3 linked regions of the Collimonas fungivorans Ter331 genome follow. The protein of the gene in region 2 interacts with the protein of the main gene of each other region in a pairwise test. Links are inferred from orthologs where the notes say so. Each region holds a gene or a part of one and is shown on either strand. Other genes may lie near its edges.

The links.
Region 1: the proteins of ybgC (region 2) and secA interact in binary tests that used the Escherichia coli proteins (3 or more experiments, as listed by UniProt). The link is inferred for Collimonas fungivorans Ter331 from one-to-one orthologs.
Region 3: the proteins of ybgC (region 2) and acpP interact in binary tests that used the Escherichia coli proteins (3 or more experiments, as listed by UniProt). The link is inferred for Collimonas fungivorans Ter331 from one-to-one orthologs.

Annotation. Positions count from the first base shown.
Region 1 is NC_015856.1:4,609,876-4,618,275, forward strand. The notes cover bases 2,804-6,133. They hold secA (preprotein translocase subunit SecA), read right to left. Parts: upstream 5,764-6,133; coding sequence 3,004-5,763; downstream 2,804-3,003. Other genes in these bases: CFU_RS20470 (M23 family metallopeptidase), read right to left, coding at 5,973-6,133. In the rest of the region: DNA gyrase inhibitor YacG, read left to right, coding at 1-110; 8-oxo-dGTP diphosphatase MutT, read right to left, coding at 130-543; CFU_RS20455 (ATP-binding protein), read right to left, coding at 540-1,415; bifunctional glutamate N-acetyltransferase/amino-acid acetyltransferase ArgJ, read right to left, coding at 1,556-2,794; more of CFU_RS20470, read right to left, coding at 6,134-6,929; CFU_RS20475 (hypothetical protein), read left to right, coding at 7,347-7,847; lpxC (UDP-3-O-acyl-N-acetylglucosamine deacetylase), read right to left, coding at 7,904-8,400. UniProt on the Escherichia coli protein: Required for protein export, interacts with the SecYEG preprotein conducting channel.
Region 2 is NC_015856.1:3,975,083-3,982,845, reverse strand. The notes cover bases 2,712-5,404. They hold ybgC (tol-pal system-associated acyl-CoA thioesterase), read right to left. Parts: upstream 4,441-5,404; coding sequence 3,982-4,440; downstream 2,712-3,981. Other genes in these bases: CFU_RS17695 (SDR family NAD(P)-dependent oxidoreductase), read right to left, coding at 4,453-5,199; tolQ (protein TolQ), read right to left, coding at 3,043-3,744; CFU_RS17710 (biopolymer transporter ExbD), read right to left, coding at 2,712-3,043. In the rest of the region: peptidoglycan-associated lipoprotein Pal, read right to left, coding at 1-333; Tol-Pal system beta propeller repeat protein TolB, read right to left, coding at 385-1,668; cell envelope integrity protein TolA, read right to left, coding at 1,672-2,598; more of CFU_RS17710, read right to left, coding at 2,609-2,711; CFU_RS17690 (TonB-dependent receptor), read left to right, coding at 5,479-7,763.
Region 3 is NC_015856.1:3,408,625-3,416,634, forward strand. What follows is about bases 2,003-4,942. They hold acpP (acyl carrier protein), read right to left. Parts: upstream 3,623-4,942; coding sequence 3,383-3,622; downstream 2,003-3,382. Other genes in these bases: fabF (beta-ketoacyl-ACP synthase II), read right to left, coding at 2,111-3,352; fabG (3-oxoacyl-ACP reductase FabG), read right to left, coding at 3,802-4,572; fabD (ACP S-malonyltransferase), read right to left, coding at 4,569-4,942. Also shown: CFU_RS14840 (MucB/RseB C-terminal domain-containing protein), read right to left, coding at 1-22; CFU_RS14845 (sigma-E factor negative regulatory protein), read right to left, coding at 9-632; RNA polymerase sigma factor RpoE, read right to left, coding at 687-1,289; CFU_RS14855 (hypothetical protein), read right to left, coding at 1,402-1,884; more of fabD, read right to left, coding at 4,943-5,501; CFU_RS14880 (beta-ketoacyl-ACP synthase III), read right to left, coding at 5,692-6,678; phosphate acyltransferase PlsX, read right to left, coding at 6,675-7,775; rpmF (50S ribosomal protein L32), read right to left, coding at 7,928-8,010. UniProt on the Escherichia coli protein: Carrier of the growing fatty acid chain in fatty acid biosynthesis.

The sequences.
Region 1 (8,400 bases), 640 kb from region 2 along the record:
CAGAACGCTGCAAACAGATCGACCTGGGCGCCTGGGCCGAAGAGAAATATGCGATCCCGGCAGTCAATCCGCCCGATGAAATCGATGACGACGGCAAGCTGCCGCAATAACTCGAGGTAGCGAGGTAGCTTACACGCTCTCTCGGCGCAATTCATCCAGCCATTCAATCAAGGGAATCGCTGCGGGTAACAGTGGCTCGACGTCGACGCTGCCTTGCCATGAAAACGCCTGTCCTTCCAGGCTTTGCGGTTCGCCGCGCCATTCGCGGCTGATGTAAAAATGCAGACGCACGCGCGCATGCGGATAATAATGTTCAATTCCGCACCAAGGCTCGGCAGAGGCAATTTCAACTCCCAGTTCCTCCAGCAGTTCACGCTTGAGGGCGTCGAAAATCGACTCTCCCGATTCGACTTTCCCCCCCGGGAACTCCCAGTAACCAGCCATCGGCTTGCCTGCCGGCCTCTGGCCCAGCAGCACGTCGCCGTTGGGCTTCATCAGGATGCCGACTGCTACATTGACCGGTTCCCGCTCAAGAACGGTCATGGCGGCGTCATTCTGCCGGCGTAATCGCGGGCAAACTGCCATGCCACCCGGCCTGAACGCGAAGCCCGTTGCAAGGCCCAGCGCAAGGCATCGCCGCGCGCTTCCGCAATCTGCTCTGCATTGCAGCCGAAATGGCTGAGCCAATGGCCGACGATGTCCAGGTAATCGTCTTGCTTGAACGGATAAAACGATACCCACAGTCCGAAGCGCTCTGAAAGTGAAATCTTTTCTTCGACGGTTTCCCCCGGATGCAAATCGCCATCCTCGGTAGTTTTATAGCTGGCATTGTCCGACATCCGCTCCGGCAGCAAATGGCGCCGGTTGGAAGTGGCATAAATCAGCACATTGTCCGACTGCGCGGCGATGCTGCCGTCGAGCGCCACTTTGAGCGCCTTGTAACCGCTCTCCCCCTCTTCGAACGAAAGATCGTCGCAGAAAATGATGAAGCGTTCCGGCCGCTCCGCCACCAGGTCGACAATATCCGGCAATGCCGCCAAATCGTCCTTATCCACTTCGATCAGCCGCAACCCTTGGGGAGCATACTGGTTCAGGCAAGCTTTGATCAGCGACGATTTGCCGGTGCCGCGGGCGCCGGTCAGCAGCACATTGTTGGCCGGCCGGCCATCGACGAACTGGCGCGTATTCTGGTCGATCTGCTGCTTCTGTACTTCGATATTGTGCAGGTCCGACAGCGCGATATCGGAAATATGGCCGACCGCCTGCAAGTAACCGCCGGCAGATCCGCCGCGATGGCGCCAGCGAAAAGCGGTCGCCGCCTGCCAGTCGGGAGCCGCCTTGGCCTGCGGCAGGATGGATTCAAGCCGGGTCAGCAGGGCTTCGGCGCGGAGCAGGAATTGGTCTAATTGAGTCATGGCTGGTTCGGTGACAAATGGGATTTCCCCATTCTGACGCAAAGCAAAACGCCGCTGGGTGAATATTATTTGTCAAAGTAAATTCGCCGCCGTGGCCGACAGCCGGCCTCGGACAGCATTTTTTTCGGGATATTATCGGCTCAGGAGCGATAGTCAGCATTGATCGAGACATAGTCATGCGATAAATCGCAGGTCCAGACAGTCGCATCGGCATCGCCGCGCGCCAGCTGCACCCGCACCGTGATCTCGCTCTGTTTCATGACGCGCTGGCCGTCGGCTTCCTGGTATTCAGGATTGCGGCCACCGTTTTTTGCCACCAGGACGTCATCCAGGTACAGATCCAGTTTGCTGACGTCGAGGTCGTCGACGCCGGCGTAACCGATCGCCGCCAGGATGCGGCCCAGGTTCGGATCGGAAGCGAAGAAAGCGGTCTTGACCAGCGGCGAGTGCGCGATCGAATAAGCGATCTTGCGGCATTCTGCGACGTTCTGTCCCTGTTCCACCGTGATCGTGATGAACTTGGTGGCGCCTTCGCCGTCGCGGATGATCATTTGCGCCAGATGCCGTGAAATATCGGTGACGGCAGCCGCCAGCTCCGCATATTCCGCACTGTCGACGCTGCTGATTTCCAGTTCGCCGGCGCCGGTGGCGATCAGCATGAACGAGTCGTTGGTCGAGGTATCGCCGTCGATGGTGATGCAGTTGAACGAGCGGTCGGCGGCCTGGCGCACCATGTGCTCCAGCACCGGTTGCGCCACTTTCGCATCGATCGCCAGGAAACCGAGCATGGTCGCCATATTCGGCTTGATCATGCCGGCGCCCTTGCTGATGCCGGACAGCGTCACCGTTTTGCCGGCGATGACCAGGCTGCGCGAAGCCGCCTTCGGCTGGGTATCGGTGGTCATGATAGCCTCAGCGGCATTGAACCAGTTGTCGCTTTGCAGGTTCTGTAGCGCCTGCGGCAAACCGGCGGTGATGCGCTCCACCGGCAGCGGCTCCAGGATGACGCCAGTCGAAAACGGCAGGATCTGCGCCGCATGGCAGCCCAGCAGCTCGGCCAGCGCATCACAGGTGGCATTGGCTGCCGCCAGGCCGGCTTCGCCGGTGCCGGCATTGGCGTTGCCGGTATTGATCAGCAGCGCGCGAACAGGTTCGCCCGAAATTTCGGCGGCCGCCAGGTGTGCTTTGCTGACTTGCACCGGAGCGGCGCAAAAGCGGTTTTGCGTAAACACCCCGGCTACCGTCGCCGTCGGCGCCAGTTTCATCACCAGCAAATCCTTGCGATTCGCTTTGCGCACACCGGCCTCGGCATGGCCAAGCTCGATGCCCGCCACGGGCAGCAGGTCGGCGGCGACAGGAATGGGGGAGTTGACGGCCATGAGAATCCTTAACTAGGTATATAGGTGTTGGCGGCGCTGGTTTGCCGAGATTAATGGGTCGGTTGCCCGGTCCAGCAGACCGGCAGCTAATCCAGGTGCTTATTTTAAGGGGTATTAAGGCGTATGCGCAGAACATGTGTACATCTGCCGCAACAAAAGCAAAGGGCGGGTTTCCCCGCCCTGCTTTAGCTGTTGCCCATCCTTGCCGGTTACATCAGCTGGCCGTGGCACTGCTTGTATTTCTTGCCGCTGCCGCAAGGGCAAGGATCGTTGCGGCCGACCTTCGGCACGCTGCTGCCCGGCTGCTGCGATTCATCGCTGTGCGCAGTCGGCGCCAGCAAGGTTTCCGGCGCCTCGTTCGAATCAAAATCGGCGTGCTGGTAGTGCACGTTTTCCACATGGGACTGCGCCATTTCTTCTTCGGCAGCAGCGATTTCCTCGCGGTTTTCGATACGTACCGTCATCACCACCTTGACCACTTCATTCTTGATCAGGTCCAGCATCTGGCCAAACAGTTCAAACGCTTCGCGCTTGTATTCCTGCTTCGGATTCTTTTGTGCGTAACCGCGCAGGTGGATCCCCTGGCGCAGATGGTCGAGCGCCGCCAGATGTTCGCGCCAATGGCTGTCGACGCTTTGCAGCATGACGCTGCGCTCGAAGCCGGCGAACGATTCCTTGCCGACGATTTCGGTCTTGGCGTCATAGGTAGCATTGGCGGCAGTCAGCACGCGCTCCAGCAGATCCTCGTCGGTCAGGTTAGGTTCCGATTTCAGCATCTCGCCCAGCGGCACTTCCAGGTGCAGGTCGTTGGCCAAGGCTGCTTCCAGCGCCGGGATATTCCACTGCTCTTCCAGCGATTCTTCCGGCACATAAGTGCGGAAGGTGTCGTCCAGCACGCCTTCGCGCAGCGACGCCACCGTCTCGGACACGCCTTGCGATTCCAGCAACTCGTTGCGCTGCTGATAGATCACCTTGCGCTGATCGTTGGCGACATCGTCATATTCCAGCAGCTGCTTGCGGATATCGAAGTTGCGCGCCTCGACCTTGCGCTGCGCCGATTCGATCGAACGCGACACGATACCAGCCTCGATCGGCTCGCCTTCCGGCATTTTCAGCCGGTCCATGATGGCGCGCACGCGGTCGCCGGCAAAAATGCGCAGCAAGGCGTCGTCCAGCGACAGGTAGAAACGCGAAGAACCCGGATCGCCCTGGCGCGCAGCACGGCCGCGCAACTGGTTATCCACCCGGCGCGATTCATGACGCTCGGTGCCGATGATATGCAAGCCGCCGGCATTGACCACGTGGTCATGCAGCGATTGCCATTCATCGCGCAACTTGTCGGAGCGCAGCTGTTTTTCGGTATCGCCGAGGGCGTCGTCGGCTTCGATGAACTGGATCTGTTTCTCGACATTCCCGCCCAGCACGATGTCGGTACCGCGTCCCGCCATGTTGGTGGCGATAGTGATCGCTTGCGGACGGCCTGCCTGCGCGATGATTTCCGCTTCGCGCGCATGCTGCTTGGCGTTCAGCACGTTGTGCGGCAGCTTGGCCTTGGTCAGGATCGAGGACAGCAGCTCCGAGTTTTCGATCGAGGTGGTGCCCACCAGCACCGGCTGTCCGCGCTCGTAGCAATCCTGGATATCCTTCAGCATCGCATTGTATTTTTCCTGCGACGTCTTGTAGACCTGGTCTTGCCGGTCCTTGCGCTGGTTCGGCCGGTTTTGCGGGATCACCACGGTTTCCAGGCCGTAGATTTCCTGAAATTCGTAAGCTTCGGTATCGGCAGTGCCGGTCATGCCAGCCAGTTTGCCGTACATGCGGAAATAGTTCTGGAAGGTGATCGAGGCCAGGGTCTGGTTCTCGTTCTGGATCTTGACGCCTTCCTTGGCTTCCACCGCCTGGTGCAAGCCGTCCGACCAGCGGCGGCCGGTCATCATGCGGCCGGTGAATTCGTCGACGATGACGATTTCGCCGCCCTGCACCACATAGTGCTGGTCCTTGAAATACAGCGAGTGCGCGCGCAGCGCGGCGTACAGGTGATGGATCAGGCTGATGTTGGCGGCGTCGTACAGGGACGCTCCTTCTGCCAGCAAGCCCATGTCGGTGAGGATCTGCTCGGCTTTTTCATGGCCGGCTTCGGTCAGCAGCACCTGGTGCGCTTTTTCATCCTTGGTGTAATCGCCAGGGACTTCTACCTTGCCCTTGCCGTCCGGCGTTTCTTCGCCGACCTGCTGGGTCAGCAGCGGCGGCACTTCATTGATCTTGTAATACAGGTCGGTGTGATTTTCAGCCTGGCCGGAAATGATCAGCGGCGTCCGCGCTTCATCGATCAGGATCGAGTCGACTTCATCGACGATGGCGAAATTCAGGCTGCGCTGCACGCGGTCGGCGGCGTCGTACACCATGTTGTCGCGCAGGTAATCGAAACCGAATTCGTTGTTGGTGCCGTAGGTGATGTCGGCGCCGTAAGCCACCTGCTTGGCGTCGTGCTCCACCGACGACAGGTTGACCCCGGTCGTCAGGCCCAGCCAGCCATACAAACGTCCCATCCACTCGGCATCGCGCTGCGCCAGGTAGTCATTGACGGTCACCACGTGCACGCCCTTGCCGGACAGCGCATTCAGGTATGCCGGCAGGGTCGCCATCAGCGTCTTGCCCTCGCCGGTGCCCATTTCGGCGATTTTCCCGTAATGCAATACCATGCCGCCGATCAGTTGCACGTCGAAATGGCGCATTTTCAAGACCCGCTTGCCGGCCTCGCGGCAAACCGCGAATGCTTCCGGCAGCAAGGCGTCGAGCTTTTCGCCGTCGGCTATGCGTTGCTTGAGCTCCGGCGTTTTCGCCTGCAGCTCGGCATCGGACAGTTTTTCGAACGCCGGTTCAAGTGCATTAATTTGTCGGACGACTTTTTTATATTGCTTAAGCAGGCGCTGGTTGCGGCTACCGAAAATCTGGGTCAGTAATGACATGCTTGGATTCTAAAAAAAGCGCCGGCGGCATTCCGCGGCATCTTGTGGATGACCCCGAAACCGGGCTGTGGCTAAATAATCGGAGAATTTTATCATGCAGTCCCCGACACATTGGGGTTATGCACCAGGAAACAATAGCAAGTTGCGCAAATTGTGCCCGGCATCCGGCGCATCCGGGCTCTACTGTGCTTGCATTACAACAACATTCATTACTTCCCGGCCAATGTTGCCATCTTGGCCAGGTCGGTGCCAGCGTTCAGGAACTTGCGCGGATCCTGCGCCACGCCCTTGATTCTTACTTCGAAATGCAGGTGCGGCCCGGTCGAACGTCCAGTAGTGCCAATATCGGCGATATGCTGGCCACGCTGCACGATGTCGCCCACCTTGACAAACAGCCGGGAGGCATGGGCGTAGCGGGTGATGATGTCGTTGCCGTGGTCGATATCAAGCATGTTGCCGTATTGCGGATGATATTCGGCGGCGATTACGACGCCGGCCGCCGCGGCGACGATGCTGGTGCCGACCGAGGCTGGAAAATCCAGTCCTTCGTGAAATGCGCTGCGGCCGGTGAACGGATCGAGCCGCCAGCCGAAGCTGGAGGAATTGTAGTTGACGTTGACCGGCTGGTTGGTCGGCAGCAGCTTGGACTTGATGCGGTCGCTCATCAGCACGGTTTCGACCACATTCAGGTAGTCGGTGCGAAAACCGACATCGCGCGACATGGCGTCCAGCGCTTGCTGGAATTCACTCATGCTCATGTCGTGCGAGCGCCGGTCGTACAGGCTGCTCGATTCGGCGCCGCCGCGTCCCGGCGCTTCCTTGAAATTGAATTCCTCCGGCTTGACCCCGGCCAGGCCCTGGACCCGTTCGCCCAAGGCATCCAGGCGCATCAGCTGCGCCTGCATTTCGCCAAGCTTGATGGCCATCGCCGCCAGGTTTTCCTTCAGGTACTTGTCTTTATCCTGTACTCCTCCGGCGACAGCGTTGCCGGTGGCCTTGCCCGCAAACGGCAGGCCGACTGCGTAACGGGCGGTGAGGAAATACAATAATCCGGTCGCCAGCAATACCGCCAGTAAAAAACCGACGATCATCAGGGTGATGTGCCTGGCGCCTAAGGTGATGGATTTTGCGCGATTAAAACGCGGGTGCAACAGAATTACCTGCATTGCAGCTCCGGTGAAGCCCTGACTGGAGCCTGTTGAGAGTCAATTTGGGAGTGCGAACGTGACGTAGGCGTTGCAGGCCTAGGCGCAGCGACGCGACGTAGCGGTGCTACGGCAAGGATGCGGATGGCCGCCCCCTGCAACAACGGCATGCGACGCCTACGGCTCGTTCCCTCCGGGTTCAAACCAAAACGTGCGCTGGACTGCGTTGCATGGCTTGCAGGGGCCTCGGCCCCTGCTGCGCCACGCCCTTGTGCAGGGCGCATACCCGCCTGCAGGCGGGTATCGTTACGCAGGCGTGCAGCTATGCTGCACGAATTCCCTGCTACACCCTTGCCAGCACACGTTTTGGTTTGAACGCATCTCCCAAATTGACTCTCAATAGGCTCCTGGTCACAGGTGTGATATGGTTTCACCATCATGCGTAGACTCTCACCTTCTTCTTACCGGCCAGCGACAACGGGTTCCAGGCCTCAAACTCAAAAAGCCGTTGCCGATTTTTTACGGGGGAATGACAAGATGGCGGCTTTGCTGCCCGCTGTCACACGCATGGCGGCGCTGCAAAAACAATGCGCCGCCGAATTGCCTGCCATGTTCAGTACCTGCGAAGTATTGCAATGCGAAGCCGGGCAGCTGGTGCTGTCAGCTCCCAATGCAGCTCTGGCAAGCAAATTGAAGCAGCAACTGCCACGCCTGCAAAACCAATTGCTGGCAGGAAATTGGCAGATTAATGCAATCCGAATCAAAGTGCAAGTAAGCCAAAACCTAATGAAAGCGCCTGCTGTCAAGCAGGCACTACTTTCATCCAAAGCTGTATCGGCATTCTCTTCGCTGATGGAAGAACTGGAACCATCGACTGCCAACGAAGCACTGAAAAATGCTATCGCAGCGATGGTCAGGCGCTATAGCGACAAAAAATGAATCGCTGCAGGCGGGGATGAACGCCATCTTGCAAAAATGGCATTATACACAAACAGCTAGTTAAGAGCCCACTCTTGCCCGACCTGGCGTTGATAAGCGCCGGGCGCTTCGCTCAACTCGTCGAAGCTGACCACTTCATAGGCATCCGGCTGGGCCAGCAAAGCGCGCAGCAACTGGTTGTTCAGGCCGTGGCCCGACTTGTGGGCGGTGTAGCTGGCCAGCAGCGGATGGCCGATCAGATACAGGTCGCCGATGGCGTCCAGGATCTTGTGGCGGACAAACTCGTTTTCGTAGCGCAAGCCATCGCTGTTAAGAATGCGGTACTCATCCATCACGATAGCGTTTTCCAGCGAACCGCCGCGCGCCAGTCCCAGGCCGCGCATGGTTTCCACATCCTGCATGAAACCGAACGTGCGGGCGCGCGCCACTTCCTTCACATATGACTGGATGCCGAAATCGACTTCCGCGGTCTGGCCGGTGCCATCCACCGCAGGGTGGTTGAATTCGATAAAGAACTTCAGCTTGAAACCGTTGCATGGATCGAGCCGCGCCC
Region 2 (7,763 bases):
GCCGCGGTCATCGGTATTGCCTTGGATGATGATCTTGCGGTTCTTGTGGCTGTTCAGATACTGGGCGTGCGCTTCAACTACTGACTTGAACTCGTCCTTGACGGTGTAGCTGTCGAAGTCAAAGTAAATGCTGCGCTTGGAGAGGATGCCGCCTGGCTGGTTCAGCGGATCGCTGGAACCGGCGTCAACCGTATTGACGGAACGGGTATCAGCACCGGTAGCGCCGCTGTCGACGACTGGGACTGCCTTGTCGTCCAGCTTGACAGGGGACGAGCAAGCGGCCAGCAAGATGGCGCTGGCAACGACGAGGGCAAAGTTTCTGATATTTAGCATTTTTAATTCTCCAGAGTGGGAAACGAACGTCGATTCAAAGTAACTACGTGATTATTTCATGAAAGGACCCCAAGTAGGCTCCCGTATATCGCCTGCCTGCATAGTTAAGCGCTGTTTTACGCGGCCGTCAACTGAGACCACTGCCAGCGAACCGCGGCGGCCCGATTCTGTGGCGTACATGATGTATTTGCCGTTCGGCGAAAAACTCGGGGATTCATCCTTGACGGTGTCCGACAAACGCTGTTCCTGGCCATTGGTCAGGTCCAGCGCATACAGCTGGAAGCGGCCGCCGCGCTGCGAGATATACGCCAGCGTCTTGCCGTCGGGCGAAATCCGCGGGCTGATGTTGTAAGTGCCGCCGAAGGTCACGCGCTGGGCGTCGCCGCCGCTGGCGCTCATCTTGTAGATTTGCGGGCCGCCGCTGCGGTCGCTGGTGAAGTAGATGTTCTGGCCGTCGGCCGAGAATTGCGGCTCGGTGTCGATGCCGTTGGTCTGGGTCAGGCGCCGCAAGCCGCCGCCGTCGGAGTTCACCACGTAGACTTGGGTCAGGCCGTCGCGCGCCAGCGCAATCGCCAGCTTGCTGCCGTCAGGCGACCACGACGGCGCCGAATTGCTGCCCTTGTAGTTGGCCACCACGATGCGCTGCTTGGTGATCAGGTTCTGCACGTAGACCACCGGTTTCTTGGCTTCGAACGAGACGTAGGCGACCTTGGTGCCGTCCGGCGACCAGGCCGGCGAAATGATCGGTTCGTTGGAGCGCAGCGCGACCTGGGTGCCTTCGCCGTCGGAGTCGGCGACTTCCAGCCGGTATTCCTTGCCGGCCTTGATGATGTAAGCGATGCGGGTAGCAAATGCGCCGCGTGCGCCGATCAGTTTTTCATAGATGTCGTCGGCGATCTTGTGGGCGGTGACCCGCGTGTACTGTGGCGCGGCAGCCATCGCCAGCGCCGACAGCTGGGCCGATTTGACGGTGTCCATCAGGCGGTAGCGGACGTCGAAACGGCCGTCGGCCAGGCGTTGCACGCTGCCGACCACCAGGGCGTCGGCGCCGCGCGCTTTCCAGTCGCCGAGGTTGACCTGGCTCGCTTCCGAGATGACATCGCCGGTGTCGATAATCTTGAAAAATCCGCTGCGCGCCAGGTCAGCCTTGATGATCGCTGTAACCTGTTGAGGCGCCAGGTCTTCGTTGCTGAAGCCGGCGATGGCGATCGGAATCTGGCTGGCGCCGACGCCGGAGGTTTCGATGCGCAGTTGGGCGTTGGCCGGGGCGCTGAACGCCACCGTGGCAAGCACAAGCCCCACGGCTGCGAATAGTTGGTGCAGTTTGTTTTTCATGGCTTACTGATCTTTCGGTTTATGGGTTCCGATGAAGCTGGACGGAACAGAACCCGTTTTGTCTTTTGGATAAGGCGCCGATTTCTCAATCGCTCGTTTGACTGCCTCGTCAAAACCGGAAACCCCAGAGGATTTCCTGAGGCGCACGCTCGCTACCGAACCGTCCGGCAGCAGTTGGACATCAAATTCCGCTGCCGGGTTTCCGGCCAAGCCTTCGGGCACGTTAAAGATGATGTTCGACTTGATCTTGCTGGCGACCTTTTGCGCATAGCCAGGATCGCCGCGCGGCCCTTGCGACTGGGCCGCGGTGCCGGTGCTGTTGGCCGGGCCGTTGCCGACTGCCTGGCCCAGCATGCGCTTCATTTCATCGCTGCGGCGCTTGGTTTCGGCGGCGGCCTCTGCAGCTGCCTGTTTCTTCTTGGCATCGGCTTCAGTCTTTTTGGCGGCATCCAGTTTTTGTTTTTCCTGGGCCGCGGCCTTGTCCTTGGCAGCTTTTTGCTCAGCCTCGGCCTTCAGCTTGTCTTTCTGCTCTTGTTCGTCTTGCTGTTTTTGCAATTTCCGCTGCTTTTCCAGTTCTTCCTGGCGCTGCAGGTCCTTGCGTTCCTGTTCTTTGCGTTTCTTTTCCTGTTCCAGCGCGATTTCCGGATCCGGCAACGGCGGCGCCACCACCTTCGGCGGCGTGGTGTCCTGGATCACCGGTTCCGGCTTCGGTTCCGGAGTCGGTTGCGGCACTGGTTCCGGCGGCGTCGGCGCGGCATCCTTGATCTGCGGATCCCAGACTTCGGCCTCGACGGCTATCGGCTGCGTACTTTGCCAGTGGATGCCGAACCAGAGGAAGGCAAACAAGGCGGCATGCACCGCCGCTGCAAGCAAGATGGCGCGTATGCTGCCGGGTTCTTTTGGTACGGAATACGGGGAGTTGCCTGTCATAACCTGATCGTCACTTTGTCGCCAGTCCGACGCGGTTAATGCCAAGCATCTTGGCTTCCGAAATGACCTTGATCACTTCGTCGTATTTGATGTCCTTGTCGGCCGAAATCATCACCGGCATGTCGGGTTTGTCGGCATGCAGCAGCTGCAGCTTCTGCTTCAGGCCGTTGCGCGGCACGCTCTCGGCCTTGCTGGTGCCGCTTTTCTGGCTGTTGATGCGCACGCTGGTGAGGTCGCCCGGTTTCAGGGTGATTTCGATGTATTCGGTCGGCGGCGTCGCCGATTTCGCCGCGTTCGGCAAATTGATCACGCTCGGATTGGTCAGCGGCGCCGACACCATGAAAATCACCAGCAATACCATCATCACGTCGATGTACGGAACGACGTTGATGTCCGCCTTGAATTTGCGGGTGCGGCCGCCGCGCATGGATGAGGAGCCGGACATTAGCGCGCCTGACGTTGCAAGATGTTGGAGAATTCTTCGATGAAGCTCTCGAAGCGGATGGCCAGGCGGTCGACATCATGCGAGAAACGGTTATAGGCAACCACCGCCGGAATCGCGGCGAACAGGCCGATTGCGGTGGCGATCAGGGCTTCGGCGATGCCGGGCGCAACCGCCGCCAGCGTAGCCTGTTGCACGTTTGCCAAGCCGCGGAACGCATTCATGATGCCCCACACGGTGCCGAACAGGCCGACATACGGCGATACCGAACCGACCGAGGCGAGGAAGGCCAGGTGCGATTCCAGCGCATCCATTTCCCGCTGGTAAGCCGCGCGCATGGCGCGCCGGGCGCCGTCCAGCAAGGCGGCGGAATCGCCCGCGCTCTTGTGGCCGAGCGAAGCCTTGACCTTGTTGAACTCATCCATGCCGGCTTCGAAAATGCGTTCCAGGGCACCGGTTTGGCCGGCGCCTTTGCGCCGGTTCGAGGTGGCGTCCTGGTACAGGGTAGCCAGGTTGCCGCCGGACCAGAATGCGCGCTCGAATTCTTCCGTCTGCGAACGGGCGCTGCGGATCGCGAACATCTTGCGGAAAATGTAAGTCCAGCTCATCACGGAGACTGCCAGCAGCAGCGCCATGACTAGCTGTACTAATACTGAAGCATTGGTGATGAGAGTGATAAACGAAAGATCTTGGGTGACATTCATGGATAGCGGTCTTGAGGAATGGTCTTAGGTTTAAGTAAAAGACCTTATTAAACAACGAATCAACGAATTGTAAACGTAAAGTGCTTACCGCCAAATTAGCAATTGGTGAAGGAATTGTTACCAGACGTTATCGCTTGCCCCGGATTTTGTTGCAATGTTGCTCAGACCACAGCGGGCGTCCGAAGGTTCAAGGGTTGCTGTAATGAACTATTTTCACTGAGTGCATTAAAGCAAGCTTTATGCCGCTGCAGCATGCCGGGCGCCGGGTTTGATGTTGTGCAATACCGGTTTCGGAATGCCTTGCGGCCGGAAAGTGACGGCGTTGACACAGGCTACGCTGATGCGGCCGGTCGCCAGCAGGGTTGGCTTATCCTCGCCCAGGCGCCAAGCTTGCTGGATGAAATCGACGCCGACGCGGCCAAGGCGCTCGACTACTACCGTCAATTCCAGTTCGTCATCCAGTTTGGCCGGCGCGTGGTAATCGACACTGGTGTTTTTCACGACGAACATGACGCCGTCGGTCTGTTCCAGCGTGCGCTGGCCGACGCCGGCCGCGCGCAGCCACTCGGTGCGGGCGCGCTCGAAAAATTTCAGATAGTTGGCGTAGAACACCACGCCGCCGGTATCGGTGTCTTCGTAGTAGACCCGGATACGCCAGCTGAAGTCTGCATGCGGGAGGGGAGTCATCTTGCTCATTGCCTGGCTTGCTTAGTTGCGCTTGATGCTCATGCCGGCAAAACCCTGGCAGGTAGGCATCATTTCAATGCGGTTGATATTGATGTGGGCCGGCAGGGTCGCGACCCAGTAGGCGGTATCGGCAATGTCGCCCGGCGTCAGCGGCTGTGTGCCTTCATAGACTTTGGCGGCCGCTTCGTCGTTGCCGCGGTAGCGCACATTGGAGAACTCGGTGCCGCCGCACAAACCCGGCGCGATATCGGTAGCGCGCACGCCGGTGCCCACCAGGTCGGCGCGCAGGTTGAGCGTGAACTGCTTGACGAAAGCCTTGGTGGCGCCGTACACATTGCCGCCCGGATAAGGGTATTCGCCAGCGATGGAACCGAGGTTGATCACCGTGCCGCGTCCGCGCGCCACCATGCCGGGCAGCACCAGGCGGGTCATGGTCACCAGGCCCTTGCAATTGGTCTCGATCATGGTTTCCCATTCTTCCAGCGAGGCTTGCTGCGCCGATTCCACGCCCAGCGCCAGGCCGGCGTTATTGACCAGCACGTCGATTTCCTGCCATGCCGGCGGCAGCGCAGCCAGCGCGCTGCTGATCGAGGCCTTGTCGGTGACGTCCATGACGATAGGCAACACTGCCGCGCCCAGTTCGGCGGCCAGCTGGTCCAGCCGGTCCTTGCGGCGGCCGGTAGCGATGACCTGATGGCCGTTCTTGGTGAATTTACGCGCCATTTCGGCGCCGAAGCCAGCGGTTGCGCCGGTAATCAAGACAATCATGGTCAATGCTCCTGTTGTTGCTTATCGGTTGCGTGTCGGTCCAGCCGGAAATTGTAGCCCAATTTGCCGGCGCGCTATTCCCTATCGCTGAAGTGCGGTAGTACGGTCGTATATTTGCTTTGGTGCAAGCCGCACCAGAACGTGACATAAAAACAGCCCCTGAACTTGGCGCCCTGGGGTGCTGCTGGCAGTAATGCCCCTTTTGGAGGAATGCCGGGCGTGGCATAAATATTGCTGATAAGTATTTTTCACCGCTGCCTACCATAGGGTTATAAAAAAATGAGACCTGGTTCCTCGAATCTGACCTGTGCGATTGCTGTGGCCGCAGCAACTTCCACACTACTGCTGGCTACGGCTTCAGCGCAACAGCTTGCCGCCGATGCGCCCGAGACAAAAAAATCGGCGAAGCAGAGCGACCAGATTGAAGCTGTGCTCGTTACGGCGCAAAAGCGCAAGGAAGATGCCAGCAAGGTGCCGCTCAGCATTTCGGTGATCAGCGGCGAGGAACTGCAAGCCGCGCACATCAACAATTTTGCAGACGTGACGCGGGCCATGCCGAACATCTCGTTCTCCGGCGCCAGCGGTTCCGGCGCGGGCCTGAGCAACATCGAAATCCGCGGCATCAGTTCAGCCGCCGGTTCGGCCACCGTCGGCGTCTACCTCGACGATGTCTCGATGACCACGCGCAACCTGTACAGCATGGGCAGTTCCGAACCGAAGTTCTTCGACATCGACCGCATCGAAGTGCTGCGCGGCCCGCAGGGCACGCTATATGGCGCCAGTTCGATGGGCGGCACCATCAAGTTCATCAGCAACCAGCCCAACCTGAAGGAGCGCGAAGCCAGCGTCTATTCCGAAGTCTCGGGAACCAAGGGCGGCGGCACCAACTACACTGTCAACGGCGTCGTCAACCAGCCCCTGATCCCGGGCGAACTGGCGCTGCGCATCGGCATCCAGACCGGCCATGAGAGCGGTTATATCGACCAGGTATCGCCGACCACCGGCAATGTGATCGCTTCCGGCATCAACGCCCAGGATTCGAGCGTGGTGAAGCTGGCGATGAAATGGCAGCCGACCCGCAACCTGAGCATCACGCCCTCGGTGTTCTACCAGGAAGTCAATTCCAAGGATATCGACGCCTCCTACCTGGACCTGCCCAAGAACCAGACCAGCAAGCTGGTGCGCGAGCCAGGCAACGACCGCCTGCTGGTGCCCAGCCTGACCGTCAATTACGACCTGGGCCAGGCCGACCTGATCTCGGTTTCCAGTTTCTACCAGCGCACCTTCAACCGCACCCAGGACGGCACCACCGTCAACAACCTCGGTTCGGCGGTGCCGGACACGCCGCCTGGCCTCGCCGCTGCCATCGGCGCCTTGCCATCGGCGGTGTACCTGCAGAACCAGGTGCGGCAGTTCTCGCAGGAATTCCGCGTCACTTCCAAGCCGTATGACCAGAAAGTCTCGCCGTTCACCTGGCTGGGCGGCGTCTATTACGCCAACCTGCATACCAATGTGACCGACAACGAACCGATCTTCGGCCTCAATGCGACTTACGCCGCGTTCGGCGCCAATCCGGCCGATCCGAGCCAGCTCGGGATCGCCTTCCCGAACGACAATTCCTATTTCAGCGAGCGCCACTACCGCACCGAGCAGAAAGCGCTGTTCGGCGAGCTGAATTATTATTTCGTGCCGACCGTGCACGGCACCGTCGGCCTGCGCTACCTGCAAGCTACCGACAGCCTGAGCCGCAACGGCGACGATTACTGGAACGGCGGCCCGACCAGTTCATCGGTCAGCAGCAGTTCTTCCAAGCTGACGCCGAAGTTTTCTCTGATCTGGGAAGTCGATCCTAACAATACCGTGTACACCTCGGCCACCGAAGGATTCCGCCTGGGCGGCAATACCCGTCCGATCCCGGCGTCGCTGTGCGCGTCCGACTTCGCCAATCTCGGCATTAGCGAAGCGCCGACTTCGTTCAAGTCCGACAAGCTGTGGAGCTATGAACTGGGCAACAAGTCGCGCCTGCTGGGCAACCGCCTGTCGGTCAACGCATCGGTCTTTTATATCCAGTGGGACGGCTTGCAGCAGGACATCGCGCTGCCCGGCTGCGGCTTCGATTACGAAACCAACGTCGGCAAGGCCAAGAGCTATGGCGCCGAGTTCGAGATCAAGGGCAAGCCGACGTCCAACATCCTGCTCGGCCTGTCCGGCGGCTACACCAAGGCGACCTTGTCGTCTGACGTGCCGTCGCTGAAAGCGCACGCCGGCGATCCGATCCAGGGCGTGCCTAAATACAACGTCAGCCTGACCGGCCAATATAGCTTCAACCTGACCGGCGATTATTACGGTTTTGCCCGTGCCGCCGCGCACTGGACCGGCAGCAGCCACGGCACCCTGGTGGCTACCGATCCGGATTACCAGCGCCCGGCCTACAGCACCGTCGACGCCAGCGTCGGCGCCACTTTCGATCGCTGGGAACTGACCCTGTTTGTCAAGAATGCAACCAATAGCGACAAGGTGATCCAGCGTCCGAACGTGCAGTCGGTATCGGAAGGCTACCGGAT
Region 3 (8,010 bases), 570 kb from region 2 along the record:
GCCGCATGTTAGTTATTAGCATCAGGGGCAAATGTGGCCGGCCGTGCGTATTGCGCAGCGCTATAAAGGGAAGGAGAGAAACGTTGATGCGCCGTCAGATATTCATCCATCCGCGAATCCCGCAGCACTACTCCGGAATGCGTGACGACATGATCGTCGCTGACCGCGGAAGCGGACGCCAGGGCGAGCTGCGGCGCTGCCGAAGGACCGCCGACGCCGACCACGGCCGTCTGCGGAGTGATGATGAACGCTGCAGCCGCTACCGCCGCAGCCGCCATGCCTGGCAAGGCAAAGCGCTTGATCGAACGTCTGACGCCTGTGCCACCGGCGTGGAGAGGCTGGCCGCCACCGACAGCAATCTGTTCCGATGGCTGCGAAGTGACGGCCAAGGGCGCGGCAATGATAGCCGGCTCAGCCTCCAACCGCGCCGCCATGCGGGCGGAAAAATCCGCACTCATGGTCAACGCCATATCGTCCGAACGCATAATGTCGCCTATCTGGTGATAGACGTCCCACGTGTCGCGGCCCTCTGCCTGACGCAAAGCCGCCAGCGCCATATCCACATAGGCGTTGGACAATTCCCCGTCAGCCAAGGCAGAGATCTGCTCTTGGGTTATATCTTTGGTATTCATAAGTCACCTTAAAACCTGGCCAACCCCTTCGTTCCCGAAAAACCGCTATCTTTTTTACCAACGTTTGTCGATGGCCGTATCCAGCAATGGCCTCAACTTATCTGCGATAGCTTCCCGTGCTCTAAATATCCGACTGCGTACCGTTCCTATCGGACATCCCATTGCTTCAGCAATTTCGTCATAACTCAATCCCTCAATCTCGCGCAAGGTAATCGCCGTACGCAGTTCCGCCGGCAGCGCCTCCATCGCAGTATTCACTGTTTGTGCTATCTGCTTGGTGGCCAGCAAGGATTCTGGAGTGTTTATATCCCTTAGTTGCTCGCCATCGTCAAAAGTTTCTGCTTCCTCTGAATTTGCCTCGGTTGAGGTCGGCGCCCTGCGCCCTTGCGTCACAAGATAGTTCTTAGCAGTATTAATGCCAATCCGATACAACCAGGTATAAAAGGCCGAGTCGCCCCTAAACTGAGGCAGCGCCCGGTAAGCCTTGATAAAGGCTTCCTGCACAACATCCTCGGCTTCTGCCTGGTCGCGCACCAGCCGCGAAACAAGACGCATCAGCTTGCGTTGGTATTTGATAACCAAGAGCTCGAACGCCTTCTTATCGCCACGCTGTACACGCTCGACAAGCAGTTGATCAATTTCGCGTTCTGTCGTCAATCCCCATTCCCTTGTTTTGTTGCGACTTGCATACGGGCGCGAAAATAGATAGCAAGCAATAACAAAAGTTCAATAACATGCTTATTCATTATCCAATCCAGAGAGTCCCGCTTTATTCGCCCGCGTTCGCCTGTGATGCAATCCAGCGACATGCCACGGATAAATTTCTGAAAGTATCGTGAGACACACAATCAGGCAGTATAGCGATTGTTCGGACCGAGCCGCTATCCAATCGAAGGCGCAGCAGCAGTAAATGTGACCAGAGAGTGGTGCCTTCAAGCAATTTCGCTGGCGATGGCATCTGTTTTGCAGTGGGCGCGGCTTGTGCAGTTGCCATATCGGCAATCCTGAGGCGGCCGCTTCCGGAAATATCGATGTGAACTGCGTGTCTGCTACGATAGTAGCGCGTTATTCCGCAAATAGCCGCTGCCAAACACAGCAGGGCCAGAGCAAGGCGCTCGGGTAACGCCAGATCGCCGACAACGCCGGCGGCAATCAGGCCCCCTGTCGATGCGGCCAGCAGACATTGCAGACCAACCAGCGCCGACAATATCTTGGAGGGCTGGATCACGGCTGACAGGGAGATCGACATCATGACGGGTTTAAAACGAATTTCGAACCGGCATCCGCGGAGGCCGGTTCGAAGCCTGCGGCAAAAATTAGTGTAGCGTTTCGCACATAATGACACTTAATAAACGGCGTCTTTTCGCGCCATGCGTCGTTGCAAATCCTCGCGATAGTCCCGCTATCGCTCCGGTTTGCGCCTAGCCTGACACGAAAATACACCATTTCTTAAGCGCCATTACGTGTGAAACACTACACTAGATTTTGCCAAAAACCAGGGTGCCATTCGTGCCGCCAAAGCCGAATGAGTTTTTGACCGCGATGTCTATTTTCATGTCGCGCGCGGTATTGGCGCAGTAATCAAGATCGCATTCAGGATCCTGGTTGAAAATATTGGTGGTCGGCGGCGAGATCTGATTGTGCAAGGCCAGCACGGTAAACACCGACTCCAGGCCACCGGCGCCGCCCAGTAAATGGCCGGTCATCGACTTGGTCGAATTGACCACCAGTTTATAAGCATGGTCGCCGAAAGCCGCCTTGATCGCTTCGGTTTCATTCTTGTCGCCAGGAGGGGTCGAAGTACCGTGCGCATTCAGGTACTGCACCTGGTCAGGGTTGATGCCGGCATCGCGCAAGGCGTTGCCTATGCAGCGACGCGGACCGTCCAGGCTTGGCGCAGTCATGTGGTAAGCATCGCCGCTCATGCCGAAGCCGAGCAGTTCCGCGTAAATCTTGGCGCCGCGCGCCTTGGCGTGTTCGTATTCTTCGAGCACCAGCACGCCGGCGCCTTCGCCCAATACAAAACCGTCGCGGTCCTTGTCCCACGGGCGCGAGGCGGTAGCGGGATCGTCGTTACGCGTCGACAAGGCGCGCGCCGACGCAAAACCGCCAACCCCCAGCGGCGACACGCTTGATTCCGCACCGCCGGCGATCATCACGTCAGCATCGCCATACTGGATCATGCGGCCGGCTGCGCCGATGGAATGCAAGCCCGTGGTGCAGGCAGTCACGATCGCCAGATTCGGTCCTTTCAGACCGTATTTGATCGACAGGTTGCCGGAAATCATGTTAATGATCGATGCCGGGATGAAGAACGGACTGATCCGGCGCGGGCCGCGAGCGGTCAGTTCGGCATGCGTTTCTTCGATCAACGGCAAGCCGCCAATGCCGGAGCCGATGATGACGCCAATCCGCTCAGCATTAGCTTCAGTTACTTCCAGGCCACTGTCTTGCATCGCCTGCATCCCCGCCGCCATGCCATAGTGGATAAAGGTATCCATATGCCGTGCTTCTCTGGCGGGAATGTAATCCTCGATATTGAAGCCCTTCACTTCTCCCGCAAAACGCGTGGAAAGAGCGGCAGCGTCAAACTTAGTGATGGCTGCGATCCCTGATTTGCCTGAGATAATCGCATTCCACGCATCGGCAATCGTATTGCCGACCGGTGAAATGCAACCCAGGCCAGTGATCACAACGCGACGTTCACGTGTGCGGTTCAAGCGGTTCTCCCGGATACATTCAAAGCTTGCTTAGGCCTTAACGTGAGCCGTAGCGTAATCGATAGCCTGTTGCACTGTAGTGATCTTTTCAGCTTGTTCGTCAGGGATTTCCATTTCGAACTCATCTTCCAGCGCCATCACCAGTTCAACTGTGTCGAGCGAATCAGCACCCAGATCGTTGACAAACGACGACTCGGTCTTGATGTCAGCTTCTGCGACGCCCAGTTGCTCAGCGACGATTTTTTTAACGCGTTGTTCGATATCGGACATGTGATGCCTCCATTAGGTTACAGAAAGTGCGCGCATTTTAGCAGGTTTGCGCATTGAAAATTTACTTTCGACATTAGTCTTTAATATTTAATAAAACTACGTCAAAAGCTTCTAAATAGATACAACTTACATTTAACTCTGAAATAAGCCCAGAACTGCAAACTTGCTTCAGTGCATGATCAACTCATGTACATGCCGCCATTTACGTGCAAAGTGCTGCCCGTAATGTAGCTGGCCTGCGGCGACGCCAGGAAAACCACGGCCGCCGCCACCTCTTCCGCAGCGCCCAGCCGCCCCAGCGGGATCTGCTGCAGCAATGCCGCGTGCTGCTCTTCGCCCAGGGCCTTGGTCATGTCGGTATCGATAAAACCGGGCGCAACGCAGTTGACCGTGATATTGCGGCTGCCGATCTCGCGCGCCAGCGCACGGCTCATGCCGGAAACGCCGGCCTTGGCTGCAGCATAATTCATTTGCCCCGGATTGCCGGCCGAACCGACCACCGAAGTGATATTGATGATGCGGCCATGCTTGGCCTTCATCATGCCACGCAAGACGGCGCGCGACAAACGCGCCACCGCGGTCAGGTTGGTCGAAATGACGGCGTCCCAGTCCTCGTCCTTCATGCGCATCGCCAGCTGGTCCTTGGTGATGCCTGCATTATTGACAAGAATCGACAATCCGCCGAACTCCTTGTGCGCCAGCTCGACCGCCGCCGCACAGCCGGCTGCGTCGTTCACATCGAGCACGATGCCGCGGCCGTTTCCCGGCTGGCTGGCCTCCAGGTATTCCGAAATTGCCGCCGCACCCGCCTCCGAAGTTGCCGTGCCGACCACCTTGGCACCACGCTGCAGCAACTGCAGCGCAATGGCCCGGCCGATGCCGCGCGATGCGCCGGTGACCAACGCTACCTGGCCGATTAAATCCTGTAAAACGGTATTTGGTAAAGTCACTTGAAAGTCTCCAACATTTTATCCAGTGACGCCTGGTCGACAATCATGTCGCCGATCAGGCTGTCATTAATACGCTTGGTCAGGCCAGCAAGAACCTTGCCCGGACCGCATTCCACCACATGGGTGACGCCTTCGGCGGCAATCTTCTGCACCGTTTCCACCCAGCGCACCGGGCTGGCCGCCTGCCGCACCAGCGCATCCTTGATGGCTGCCGGATCATTGACGATGGCGACATCGACGTTATTGATCAGCGCAATCTGCGGTGCAGCGAAAACCAGGCCTTGCATGTATTCGCGCAAACGGTCCGATGCCGGCTTCAGCAACGAGGAATGAAATGGGGCCGATACCGGCAATGGCAAGGCGCGTTTCGCCCCTTTTTCCTTGGCGGCGACGCAAGCGCGTTCGATCGCCCCCTTATGGCCGGCGATGACCACCTGCGCCGGCGCATTGAAATTCACCGCCTCGACGATTTCGCCCTGGGCCGCGGCCGCGCAGACCGCACGCACGTCCTCATCCGACAAGCCGAGGATAACCGCCATGCCACCCTGCCCGACCGGCACCGCCTGCTGCATCGCCTGCGCCCGGAACCGCACCAGCGGCACGGCATCCTTGAACGCGATCACACCGGCGGCAACCAGCGCCGAATACTCGCCCAGGCTGTGCCCGGCGACCAGCGCCGGCGCCTTGCCGCCCGCAGCCAGCCAGGCCCGATAGCAGGCGACCGCCGCGGTCAGCATGACCGGCTGCGTGTTGGTAGTCAGGTCCAGCTCTTCTTTCGGCCCTTCGGCAATCAGCTTGCCGAGATCGAACTTCAGCGCCTCGGAAGCCTCTGCGACAGTATCTTTTACTACCGGGTTATCGGCAAAACCGTTCAGCATGCCAACGGCTTGCGAACCCTGGCCCGGAAAAACAAACGCGAATTTATTCATGCCTTACCTAAATGGGTATCAAATTTATTAAACACATGCTTACAGTAGCTTAGGAGGCCTTTAAAGACCGTAGCCTCAGCTACGCTGACTTGGCCCAAGGTCTGTCCGAGAAGCGCAGCTGTACGGAGGTACAGCCCAGGGCAGAGATTGGCGCACTTGTAAACCTTGCAGTAGGTCCTTAAAGGTCTCCTTACATGCGGGCCAGGATCGCACCCCATGTAAAGCCGCCGCCTACGCCTTCCATCATGACGTTGTGGCCGGGCTTGACGCGGCCATCGCGTACCGCCTGGTCCAGCGCCAGCGGAATCGAAGCCGCCGAAGTATTGCCATGCTGGTCGACCGTCACCACCATGCGCTCGTTGTCCAGGCCCAGCTTGCGGGCGGTGCTTTGCATGATGCGGATATTGGCCTGGTGCGGAATCAGCCAGTCGATCTCGGAGGCCGACATGCCGGCCATCTGCAAGGTTTCGTTGGCGACTTTTTCCAGTACCGAGACCGCCAGCTTGAACACCGCCTGGCCGTCCATGTACAGATAAGCGCTGCCCTCGACCACGCCGGCATTGACCTTGCCCGGAACGCACAGGATGTCCTTGTGGCGGCCGTCGGCGTGCAGCTTGGTGGCGAGAATGCCCGGCTCGGCGGAAGCAGTCATGACCACCGCGCCGGCGCCGTCGCCGAACAGCACGCAAGTGGTGCGGTCTTCAAAATTCAGGATCCGCGAAAAAACCTCGGTGCCGATCACCAGCACGTTCTTGTGCGCGCCGGACTTGATGAAACTGTCCGCGATCGAGACTGCATACACAAACCCGCTGCATACCGCCTGCACGTCAAACGCCGCACCGCCGTTGACGATGCCGAGCTTTTGCTGCACTACGCAGGCAGTGCTGGGGAAACCGCCGAAATGATCGGGAGTCGAGGTGGCGACGATCACCAGGTCGATATCGTCGGGCTGCATGCGCGCCATGTCCAGCGCCTGCCTGGCTGCGGCTACCGCGAGATCGCTGGATTGCACATCGGCTTCAGCGTAATGGCGCGCGGCGATGCCGCTGCGCGAGAAAATCCATTCGTGCGACGTCTCTATGCCCTTCTCGGCAAGCTGCGCAGTGAGTTCCTGGTTGCTTACCCGTTTCGGCGGCAAATAGCTGCCGGTACCGACAATTTTGCTATATGTAGTCATGCTGTCTTTTGTTGGGTTGATTCAGTATTAACGATTTCGCCCGATCCGCCATTCGCGCCATCCGGGGTGTCGGCCTGCGGCATCAGCTCCGCAATCGTGGTCGCAATACGAGACAATACATCATATTTGGCTGCATCGAATGCACGCTGTATGGCCCACTCGTAGCCATAGGCGTCGGCGCCGCCGTGACTCTTGAAAACCAGTCCGCGCAAACCCAGCAGGCTGGCGCCGTTATAGCGCGAAGGATTGAGGCGGCGCGAGATGGCCTTGATGGCGCCGCGGGCGATGACGGCGCCCAGCATGTTCAGGAGGCCGCTCTTGAATTCGGTCGTTAAGACGGTCTTGACGAAACGGCCCAGGCCCTCGGAAGCCTTGAGCGTGACATTGCCGACAAAACCGTCGCAGACGACGATGTCGGTGGTGCCTTCGAAGATATCGTTGCCTTCGACATTGCCGTAGAAATTCAGGATGCCTTTTTCATGGTCGGCGCGCAGCAGCTCCGCCGTCTGCTTGACCACTTCATTGCCCTTGATCGCTTCTTCGCCGACATTCAGCAAACCGATCGTCGGCCGCGGCTTGCCTTCCATGGCCGACACCAGGGCCGATCCCATCAAGGCAAACTGGTGCAGATGCACAGGTTCGCAATCGACGTTGGCGCCCAGGTCGAGCATGTAAGTCGGACCGTCTTTCTGGTTGGGGAGGATGGTGCAGATCGCCGGGCGGTCGACGCCGTGCAAGGTCTTCAGCAGATAGCGGGAAACAGCCATCAGGGCGCCGGTATTGCCGGCCGACACGCATGCCTGCACTTGCTGGTCTTTGACCAGGCGCAGGGCGACACGCATCGAGGAATCTTTTTTGCGGCGTAATGCGGTTTCGATGGAATCGTCCATCGTCACCACTTCGGATGCATGGTGCACCGATAAACGCGGATGGGAACTCGCCTTGTGCTTTTTCAGTTGCGCCCGGATTTCTTCCTCGAGGCCAACCAGCACCAACTCGGCCTCAGGCTCGCGGTTGGCAAATGAAACTGCAGCAGGAACGGTAACCGACGGGCCGTGATCGCCACCCATGCAGTCGATAGAAATTTTGATTGTCATTGTTTTGATTCAGTGCCTACTCTAAGCCGTATTATGAGGCAGATTGGGCGCGATTCAAAATGACGCAAGGAAGGATGTGTCGGCATACAAAAACGGCGCCCTGAGAAACTCATCGCGCCGCCTTCGACCTGCATCGCAAGAACAAGTAAGTATTACTCGTCGTTCTTGGTCTTCAACACTTTACGGCCACGGTAAAAGCCGTTCGGGCTGATGTGGTGGCGCAGATGTGTTTCAC